One region of the Microbispora sp. H10836 genome, then DNA from elsewhere that is predicted to be linked to it. Evidence: riboswitches for the same ligand, from Rfam matches in the RefSeq annotation. Region 1 holds a riboswitch; each other region holds the start of a gene.

What was found. Region 1 has a riboswitch for cyclic di-AMP ahead of HHX30_RS34830 (hypothetical protein). Riboswitches for the same ligand answer to the same signal wherever they lie in the genome.
Region 2: linked by a shared signal. The riboswitch ahead of HHX30_RS39065 (C40 family peptidase) and the one ahead of HHX30_RS34830 (hypothetical protein) in region 1 are both predicted to bind cyclic di-AMP.
Region 3: linked by a shared signal. The riboswitch ahead of HHX30_RS32720 (glycoside hydrolase family 25 protein) and the one ahead of HHX30_RS34830 (hypothetical protein) in region 1 are both predicted to bind cyclic di-AMP.

What each region holds. Positions count from the first base shown of each region.
Region 1 is NZ_JABBWU010000026.1:100,891-104,158, forward strand. Features, by position in the region: gene HHX30_RS34825 (sensor histidine kinase KdpD) at 1-808, opposite strand, end outside; gene HHX30_RS34830 (hypothetical protein) at 1,278-2,201, opposite strand; cyclic di-AMP (ydaO/yuaA leader) riboswitch at 2,224-2,362, opposite strand; gene galT (galactose-1-phosphate uridylyltransferase) at 2,433-3,268, opposite strand, start outside.
Region 2 is NZ_JABBWU010000038.1:3,259-6,526, forward strand. Features, by position in the region: partial or broken gene HHX30_RS39055 (hypothetical protein) at 1-221, shown strand, start outside; gene HHX30_RS39060 (amino-acid N-acetyltransferase) at 427-978, opposite strand; cyclic di-AMP (ydaO/yuaA leader) riboswitch at 1,369-1,522, shown strand; gene HHX30_RS39065 (C40 family peptidase) at 1,671-2,630, shown strand; gene HHX30_RS39070 (LuxR C-terminal-related transcriptional regulator) at 2,802-3,050, opposite strand.
Region 3 is NZ_JABBWU010000023.1:42,466-45,733, forward strand. Features, by position in the region: gene secD (protein translocase subunit SecD) at 1-593, shown strand, start outside; gene HHX30_RS32720 (glycoside hydrolase family 25 protein) at 642-1,364, opposite strand; cyclic di-AMP (ydaO/yuaA leader) riboswitch at 1,377-1,521, opposite strand; gene uppS (polyprenyl diphosphate synthase) at 1,882-2,598, shown strand; gene HHX30_RS32730 (oxygenase MpaB family protein) at 2,595-3,268, shown strand, end outside.

The DNA of each region.
Region 1 (3,268 bases):
CCATGACGATCGGCCGGGTCCATCGCCGCCCGGAACGGCCGCCGCTCAGCAGCGCGATGTTGTCCGCCAGCCGGCTCATCTGGGAGACGCGGTGGTCCAGGTCAAGCAGGTCGGCGAATACCTCCTCTTGTTCGCCGTACCGCTCCTCCAGTTCGCGCAGCCGGGCGAGCAGGCTGGTGGCCTGTGCCTGCACCCGGGCCGCGGCCCCGGCGCACGCCGCCATCACGGCGGTGCCCCTGCGCTCGCTCTCGGAGAGCTGCCGCGCCGTCTCGCGCAGCAGGTCGCGTAGCGGGTCCTGCCCCGGCTGGCGTATCTCGGCCAGTGCGGCGCTCACCGACATCCGGTCCGTCTGGATCCGCCGGAACAGCTCCGGCAGCGTCTCGCCGATCAGCCGGGAGATCTCGCCCTCGGTCGCATCGCGGGACGCCTGGGCGACGGCGCGCTCGCGTTCGAGCAGTTCGAGCTCGTGCCCGGCCGCTCTGAGCAGGTGCAGCAGCGGGCCGTCCGGAGGCTGCGGTATCTGGGAGAGCGCGTCGGCGACCGAGGCGCCGTCCCGCACCTGACGTCCCAGCGCGGGCAGCGACTCCTCGGCCATTCGCAGTGTTTCCCGCTCCAGCCAGGTGAACCGCGCGCCGGCCCACTCGGCCTGCTCACGCAGCCGGCGACCGGTGCCGGAGTAGTGGACAATGGCCGCGACGGCGCCGGACAGGAGTGCGGCCGAGACCCCGCCGACGAGCGCCATCAGCTCTCTGGCCTCATAAGGGGCGGCGGATATCGCCCACAACCACGCGCAGGCCGTAATGATCATGGCGCCGAGAGAGGCGAGGGTTGCCAGTTCCCTCGGTGAAAACCTTCTCCGCGCCCGGTGGGGTACATCTACTGACATCGGCGTCCTCGGGGTGGCGGCAGAGCATGACAAGGCCGCGTCGAACCTGCTGTTCTCCCTGGTAGGCGGGACGGCCATGCGGTGCCGTTTCACAGCAGGGCGTGAACAGGCAGACACCGTAGCACCATGCCTACGACCAAGAACAGACAGTCACCTCGAACCATGTGGTTCAGTTCTAATCAACCATGAGTCAACTCATCCATTGACTAATACTCACTTTTTGGACATTCATAGATTTATGATGATGATTTTCCCTAGTGCGGCAGCCGCCATTTGCCAGCTGAGCTGGGTGTATGCGGTGGATAGGCGGGCTCGATGGTGGAACCAGCGGGCGCGGGCTTGATGACGGCGGCGCCAGGCCAACCAGTGCAGGTAGACGGCTTGCGGGCCTCTAGTACATCGAGATGTGGACGTGGTCGTAGTGGTTGGCGGTGACTCCGCCGCGGTCGGACATCGTCCGCCAGCCCGGGTGGCCGAGGTTGTAGATGCGCTGCTGCCAGATCACGTACATCACGCCCAGCTTCGGCCCGTTCTTGATGGCCCAGGCGGCCAGGCTGTCGCCCAGCGCCTTCATCTCCGGGGAGGGCATGGCGCCGCCCGAGCTCATCATGAAGTCGCAGGCACGCCCGAGGGGGTGCTCGCCGCTGTTCTCCGCGCGGTAGCAGCCCACTGGAAACCGCAGATCGAAGGTCTTGCCGACCTCGGTACGCATGAGCCGCATGCGGGGGGTGATGTTGTCGGAGCCGGCGGGCAGCTCCGGCGCCCACGAACCACCGGCCCGTCTGCCCGGGGCGATCGGGATGAGGGCGTCGAGCTTGTCCTTGATCTCGTCGATGAGGTCCTCTGCGTCCTCGCGCTGTGCGGCGACCTCGGCGGCCTGCGTCTTGAGCTGTCCGGTGAGCGTCTTGGCGGCGTCCGCGGCGCGTTGCCGCTCGGCGCGGACCTGCTCGAAGTGCTCGAGCCTGGCGGCCTGCTCCTCCTTGAGCTGGTAGTTCAGCGCGGCGGTGTTCATGTCGGGCAGCGCCATCGAGCTGTCGGTCTGGTAGCGCAGCCCGGCCATCTGCCGTACGGCGTCCCTGGCGGCCTCGTAATCGGCCTCCGCCTTGGCCAGCCGCCCGCGCGCGGCCTTCTCCTCGACCCGGGCGTCGGCGAGCGCGACCCGTTTGGCGTTGTAGTCGGCGATCAGCCGGTCGATCCTCTTCCGCAGGTCCGACAGCTCCTGCTTGAGCTGCTTCTCCGTCGGCTTGGGGTCGGCGGCGCCCGGGGCGGCCGCGCCGAACAGGAGGGCGGCGGAGGCGAGCACACCGACGGCCAAGGGGAACGCGCGGGGCAGAGCCCACTCCTCTCCACGTGCCTGCCGGGTTAGCTGACGGGTGCGGGCTGGAGGAGCCCGGGCAGGCGGCTGCCTTGACCCCAGATGCGTGATTGGGTCCCCGGCTCCCGGGCGAGGCGCCCGGGATTAGGCGTACCGGCTGTGACAACCGGTGCCAGGGATACTACTGGTAAAGAAACTCCAGGTGCCACCCAAGTCGCAACCGTTCGGTGATCAAGTCGTGACCACCTCGCGGAGCATCCGGGCGGCCTCCTCCGGGAGCACGTCGTTGACGAACGCGCCCATCGCCGACTCCGAGCCGGCGAGGTACTTCAGCTTGTTCGGCGCACGCCGGATCGTGAAGAGCTGGAGGTGGAGATGGGCCAGGTCGCGCCGGTAGGTGACCGGGGCCTGGTGCCAGGCCGCGACGTACGGCATGACGACGCCGAACAGCCCGTCGAGGCGGCGCAGCACCTCGATGTAGAGCGGCGCGAAGGCGGCCCGTTCCTCGGGCGACAACGCGGGGATGTCGGGCACCCGGCGGTGCGGGTAGACGTGCACCTCGAACGGGTACCGCGCGGCGGCCGGGACGAAGGCCGTCCAGTGCTCGTTGGCGGCCACCACCCGGGGGCCCCTCCGCTCGGCGGCCAGGACGTCCGCGAACAGGTTGCCGCCCCGGTGACGGGCGGCGGCGTCCAGCATCTGGCGCGTACGCGGCGTGACGTACGGATAGGCGTAGATCTGCCCATGGGGGTGCGGCAGCGTGATGCCGATCTCGGCGCCGCGGTTCTCGAAGCAGAAGACCTGCTCCACTCCGGGCAGTGCGGACAGCTCGGCCGTACGGTCGGCCCACGCCTCGACGACCAGCTCGGCCTGCTCGTCGCTGAGGGAGCTGAACGACGCGTCGTGGTCGGAGGTGAAGCAGACGACCTCACAGCGCCCGATCCCCGGCCGCACCTCGCTCAGGCCGCCCACCTGCTCGTACGCCCCGGTGTTGAAGCTGAACGACGGGAACCGGTTCTCGAACACCGCCACCTCGTACGGCGAGGGGATCTCCGAGCCGGGATGGG
Region 2 (3,268 bases), on a different contig from region 1:
TGCTGCTGCCCGTAGCCCTGCTGCGGGGCCTGCTGGCCGTACTGCTGCTGGCCCTGCTGAGCCCCGTAGCCCTGCTGCTGGCCGTAGCCGCCCTGGGCGGCGTCGTAGCCGGGCGGCTGCTGCGGGCCCGTGTTTTGCCCCGTGTGGCGATAGTTGACGACCGTGACGTCAGGGTCGTAGTCCTGGGCCTGTCTGTCCGTGCCGTACCCGGGGTTCGATGACGGCGGTGGCGTTCCGTCCGACTCGTCCTGTGGGTACGGCGGCTGTCCGGTGCTCACCGTGTCACCTCGTTTCGAAGACGCATGCGCCGCACGTCCGTAGCACACGCTGATATTGCCAAAAGTAGCGACAGGTGTAACAACAGTCACCTTTGCGGACACTGACAATTCACGTCAAGATCATTACCTGCCGGACCGTGAACGGCGGTCAACGGCGGTCGAGGTGCAGCAACATCCGGGTGTTCCCCAGAGTGTTCGGCTTGACGTGCTCCAAATCGAGGAACTCGGCGACACCCTCGTCGTACGACGCGAGCAGTTCCGCGTACACCTCGGGAGAGACCGGCGTGCCCTGAATGGGCCGGAAGCCGTGCCGGGCGAAGAACTCGACCGCGAACGTGAGGCAGAAGACCCTCCGCACGCCGAGGTCCCGGGCGGTCTCGATGAGCGCGGCGACGATCCGGTGGCCGATGCCCCCACCGCGCACCGTGGGGTCCACGGCGACGGTCCTGATCTCGGCGAGGTCCTCCCACAGCACGTGCAGCGCGCCGCAGCCGACGATCTGCCCGTCCACCACCGCGACCCAGAACTCCTGCACGTCCTCGTAGAGCGTCACCGTGCTCTTCTTGAGCAGTCGGGGCCCGACGCCCGAGTACGCGTCGACGAGACGCCGGATCGCCCGGACGTCCGGCGTCCTGGCCCGGCGCACCGTCACGGCCGTGGCACCCGAACCACTGGATGTCTGCGCGGCGACCTGCTCCATGAGCGGCCAGCCTAGCCGGACGGCGTCCGATCCCTCGCAGTCGGCACGAACGACCTCTGCGGATAACGGTCATTCCCAAACGCCGTACCCGACATGAGATCTGACCCTCTGTAGCCGCCAGGATACGGAAGAACGCCCGGCCGTCCGTTAGGACCACGATCCGGTTCGTCCCACTTTTTCCGGCAGCCCGCGCGGCACGTGCAACACCTCAGATCGCTCCAAACGCAGGTGAAAGCGGACGTACCACCATTGAGTCCGTGACCCAGCTGTGATCATTTGGTTGTCAAACGTAGACGGGTTTCGGAGTTCTGGTTGAGCAAGAACTCGCCGTGCACTATCGTCCAGCGACGATGCCGGTCATCGTGAGCGCTCACGGCGACCGGGCGCCGAATCTTCGAAGCACCGAGTGCGGAGGGGAGCCGGGGACCCAACTGCAGGATCAGGATCGGTTCGGTCTCAGATCGTCAAGGGGTGAATCCACCAAGGTAGGGCTACTCCGGCCCGAACCCGTCAGCTAACCCGGTAGGCGCTCAGTAGTGCCCCGCCACATGGCCGTGCTCCACCACGGCCTGCCGCGGGGCACATGTGGGAGAGGAGCTCGGTTGCGCACGCGTGGAGGACGGCCGGCGGGCAGGCACGCCCGCCGCCGACGGTCCGGATCCGGCACGGCCGGTCCGGGTGCCATCCGCCGATTGGCGTTCGTCGGCGTCGCGCTCACCGCGATCACGTTCGGCGCCCCGGTGGTCCGCGCCACCGCCGACCCCAAGCCGAGCCTCAAAGAGCTCACGGAACAGGTCGAGAGCCTCTACACCGAGATCGAGAGCCTCACCGAGCAGTACAACGGCGAGCGCGTGCGCCTGAAGGCGGCCGAGCGGTCCGCCGAGCTCGCCAAGAAGAACCTCGCCAAGAGCGAGGCCGAGCTGGAGGTCCGCCGGCAGAAGGCCAGCGCCCTCGCGCAGCACTCCTACATGACCAACGGGCTCGGCAACGCGCTCGTGCTCATCGACAGCAACGTCGACCCGCGGAAGTACCTGAGCCAGGCCTCCACGACGTACGCGCTGGAGCTGCAGGAGAGCCAGGAGGTCGCCGAGGTCACCAAGGCCATGGACGCCGCCGCGCGGGCCAGGGAGAGCGCGTCGGCCCGGCAGGCCGAGGTCAAGAAACTGCTCGCCGGCCTCGACTCCCGCCGCGACAAGATCACCAAGCTGATCAAGAAGACCGAGAGCAGCCTCTACCGGCAGGTCTCCCGCACGGTCGGCAGCGAGACGCGCAGCCGGATGTCGTTCCCCATCGTGGGCGACGGCAAGGCCGCCCAGGCGGCGCGCTGGGCCCTCAGGCAGCAGCTCAAGCCGTACGTGTGGGGCGCCGAGGGCCCGGGCTCCTTCGACTGCTCGGGCCTGGTCATGGCGGCCTACCAGTCCGTCGGCGTCAGCCTGCCCCACTACACGGGCGACCAGTGGACGGCCGGCACGCACATCTCCCGCGACCAGCTCCGCCCGGGAGACCTGGTGTTCTTCTACTCCGACCTGCACCACGTGGGCCTTTACATCGGCGGTGGCTACATGATCCACGCGCCGCGCACGGGAGACGTCATCCACATCGCCAAGATCGCCGGACGGCCGTTCGCGGGAGCGGTGCGCGTCGCCGACTGAGCCGCGACGCCGGCACCACGCGACCCGGAGCGCACCCCGGCCGAGCCGCGCCGCCGAGATCGCGCGACCCGGAGCGCATGCCGGTTGAGCCGCCCTCGCCGGCGGCGCCGCTCCTCGACATCGCCGCTTTCTCCGGCGTCTTTCCGCGACGTCGTGCGATCCGGAGCGCGGTCAGATGAGGCGGCGGCGCGCCGCCCAGGCGACGGCCTCGATCGCCGTCGCGACGCCGATGCGGTCGCAGATGCACCGCAGCCGGCGCCGCACCGTGCGCCCGCTGACGTCGAGACTGCGGCCCACACGGTCGGCGGTCACGCCCTTGGCCAGCTCCGCGAGAAGAAGCAAGTCCTCTTCGGTGAGACCGGCACGATCAAAATCCGAGGTGAGACTGTCACCTCGGTAGACGACCTCGGGAACACCCATCGTCCGCCCTCCCCCACGACGATGATTCGTCGGCCCACCCTCCAGGGACGGTAAACGCCTGCCGCGAAGGTCGTCAAGGTTGGGAGTCGACCCGCCGGTCGTACGTCTCCCGGGCCCGCCTCGGCGTCCTCCGTGTGGACCCCGGCCCACCGCCCGATCGCTTCCAGCGGCGGCATGAGGTTTTCATCCAGGCGCGTGAGCCGGCAGCCGGCCCGTAC
Region 3 (3,268 bases), on a different contig from region 1:
ACGAGCTCATCGGGCCGAGCCTGGGCGAGGAGCTGCGCCGCAACGCGATCATCGCGCTCGCCGTCGCGCTCGCCGCGCAGCTCGCCTACCTGGCGTTCCGGTTCCGGTGGACGTTCGGCACGGCGGCCGTGGCGGCGCTGTTCGTGGACGCGGCCGTCGTCGTCGGCACGTTCGCCTGGCTGGGCAAGCCGATCGACGGGGTGTTCCTGGCCGCGATGCTCACGATCATCGGTTACTCGGTCAACGACAAGGTCGTGCTGTTCGACCGGGTGCGCGAGCTGTGGCCGGTGCGGCGCGGCGAGCCGTTCGGCCGCGTGGTGAACGCCGCGATCCTGCAGACCGCGCCGCGCACGGTCAACACCGGACTCGGGGCGCTGTTCATCCTGGCGGCGCTGGCGGTGTTCGGCGGCGACTCGCTGCGGGACTTCGCCGTCGCCCTGCTGATCGGCATCGTCGTGGGCACGCTGTCGTCGTCGTTCGTGGCCGGGCCGGTGGCGATCGCGCTGGAGCGGCGCTCCGGTCAGCCGCCGCCGGCTCCCGCCGCACCGCGGGTCAAGCCCGCGCGGCGCGACGGCTCCGGCGCGGTGGTCTGAGGCCGGCACGGCCCCCGGGGCGGGACGCCCGCCCCGGGGGCCGTGCGGCTACTGGCGGCCGAGCGCGCGCAGCTGGGCGGGCGTCAGCGCGGAGACGTTCTGGTCGATGGGCGAGTCGGTGTACTGATGGATCGCCCAGGCCTTCCAGTCGGCGGGCGGCGTGATGTCGCCCGGAGCCTTGCTGTAGTGGGCCACCCAGAGCGGGTAGTCGCCGAGGCCGCGGCCGTACTTGTCGGCGAAGTTCCAGCCGCTGTAGAACATCGGCTTGGTCCCGGTCTTGGCCGTCACGTACTCCAGCCAGGCCTTGGCCCACTCGTTGACGTGCTCGACCGACTGGCCGTCGCTGGTCTCCAGGTCGAGCACCAGGATGTCGCCGGGCTTGCCCGGCTGCGAGCTCACCTCGTCGAGGAAGTGGTCGGCCTCGGCGATGGGGTCGTTCTTGGGATGACCGTAGTGGTAGACGCCGCGGACGATGCCCTTCTTGTCCAGCTCACGCCAGTGCCGGGGGAAGGACGAGTCGACCCAGGACGTGCCCTCGGTCGCCTTGATGAAGCCGAACTGCGCACGGCTGTTCATCCAGTCGTGGTCGGCCTCGTAGCCGGAGACGTCCTGGCCGTACGTGTGCGGGTTGGCGTAGGCCGGAGCGGGCAGGACGACGGCCGCCGTGACGCCGGCCGTGGCGGCCGAAACCGCGAGGGTCGCCGCCGCGAGGGCGGAGCGCAGGCGCCGGCCGGAGGGCCGGCGACCGAGGGAGGGGCGGTGGGTGGACATGTCGGGGTTGACTCCTTGCTTCCATGCCGCCTACCGGGTTAGCTGACGGGTTCGGGCAGGAAGTGCCCTACGGGCGCATCTGGGGGCTGCTCCCGATTCACCCCGGAGAGAAGTGGGTCCCCGGCTCCGCAGATCGCGGATTCGGCGGCCGCACGGTCATGGCACCGCGCGGACCGGGCAACGACACGGCAAGGGATACGGCACCGGAGGCCGGTCGGTACCCCAAACCGTGTGCCCTAAAGGTACACACACCACCAGAATGGTGTAAACGGGACAAAACATGTCTTTACCTGCGACAACCCGGACCCACTCACAGGGGCGGCGCCCGAATCCCCTCGCCCGGCACCCAGGGTAAGGATCATGACTACTAACGGTAAGTAGTCATGAAATCTCGCAGCGTGAAAGAGTCCGTCACCGGAGAGATCACTCTCCTCCCCTCCCCGAACCAGGGCCGGGGACGGCGGCGAACGACGGAAGTGACCATGTACTCCTCCCCGAGGCGGGCGATGTGAGAGGCGTGCCTCATCACGTGGCGTGCGTCATGGACGGGAACGGCCGGTGGGCCGCGCAGCGGTCGCTGCCCCGCATCGAGGGGCATCGGGCGGCGGAGACCGCCGTGATCGATGTCATCGAGGCGGCCCACACGGCCGGCGTCGGGTGGCTGAGCCTGTACGCCTTCTCCACGGAGAACTGGCGACGTCCGGCCGCCGAGGTCGACGACCTGCTTCGGCTGGTTCGCCGCGCCCTCCGCAAACACGCCCTGTCCCTGCACACACGCGGAATCCGCTGCCGGTTCCTCGGTGTCACCGATCCGCGGATCCCGCCCGCGCTGGCCCGGGACATCGCCGACCTGACGACGCTGACCCGCGACAACCGGCGGATGACGCTGACGGTGGCGTTCGACCACGGCGGTCGCCGCGACATCGTCGAGGCCGCCCGGTCGCTGATCCGCGACGGGGTGCCGCCCGAGCAGGTCACCGAGGAGAGTTTCGCCCGTCGTCTGCCCCACCCCGACATGCCGGAGGTGGACCTGGTCATCCGCACCTCCGGAGAGCAGCGGATCTCCAACTTCATGCTGTGGCAGGTGGCCTACGCCGAATGGGTCTTCCCCCGGGTGCTGTGGCCGGACTTCCGCGCCGGGCACTTCTGGGAATGCCTGGAGACCTACCGGCGGCGCGACCGCCGGTTCGGCGGTGTGCAGGCACCGGCCCTGACAGGAAAGGAATGTCGATGAGCGACGCCGCACCCGCCGGAACCGACGCCGATCCGCTCGGCCCGGGATCGATGCTCCACCGGTTGACCCACCAGACACGCTGGGGGCTGGTGGCGACCCGGGCCATCGTCCTGGAGGCCGCGCACCCGCAGATCGGCGCCGCGCTGATCACCAACTCGACCTTCGTCGCGCACCCGTGGCGGCGCCTGCGCAACACCGTGCTCAGCGCGCAGCGGATGGTCGACCCCGACAGCGAAGTACGGCGGCGGGAGGCGGCCCGGCTCAACCGTCTGCACGCCCGCATCACCGGCACCGACGCCGAGAACCGTCCGTTCAACGCCGCGGATCCCGAGGTTCGCGCCTGGGTGGTGGCGACGCTGTTCGAGTCCACCGTCACGATGTGCCGGCTCGGCGGCGAGTCCCTCGACGGCCCCGCCCTGGACCGGCTGTACGCCGAGTTCCAGGCGTTCCTCGCACTGATGGACCCCTACGGCGGCAAGCTTCCGCCCACATTGCGGGAGTTCTGGCGCTACTACACGTCCGTCGTCGAGGAGCGGCTGGAGAACACCGAAGCGGTCCACGTCATCCTCGACCGCCTGTTCGCGCAGGTACCCGCGCCCCCTCTGCTCCGCGACCGGCCGGCCGTGTGGGCGGCGGGCAGGGCGATCGCCGGCCCCACGGCCAGCGCGAT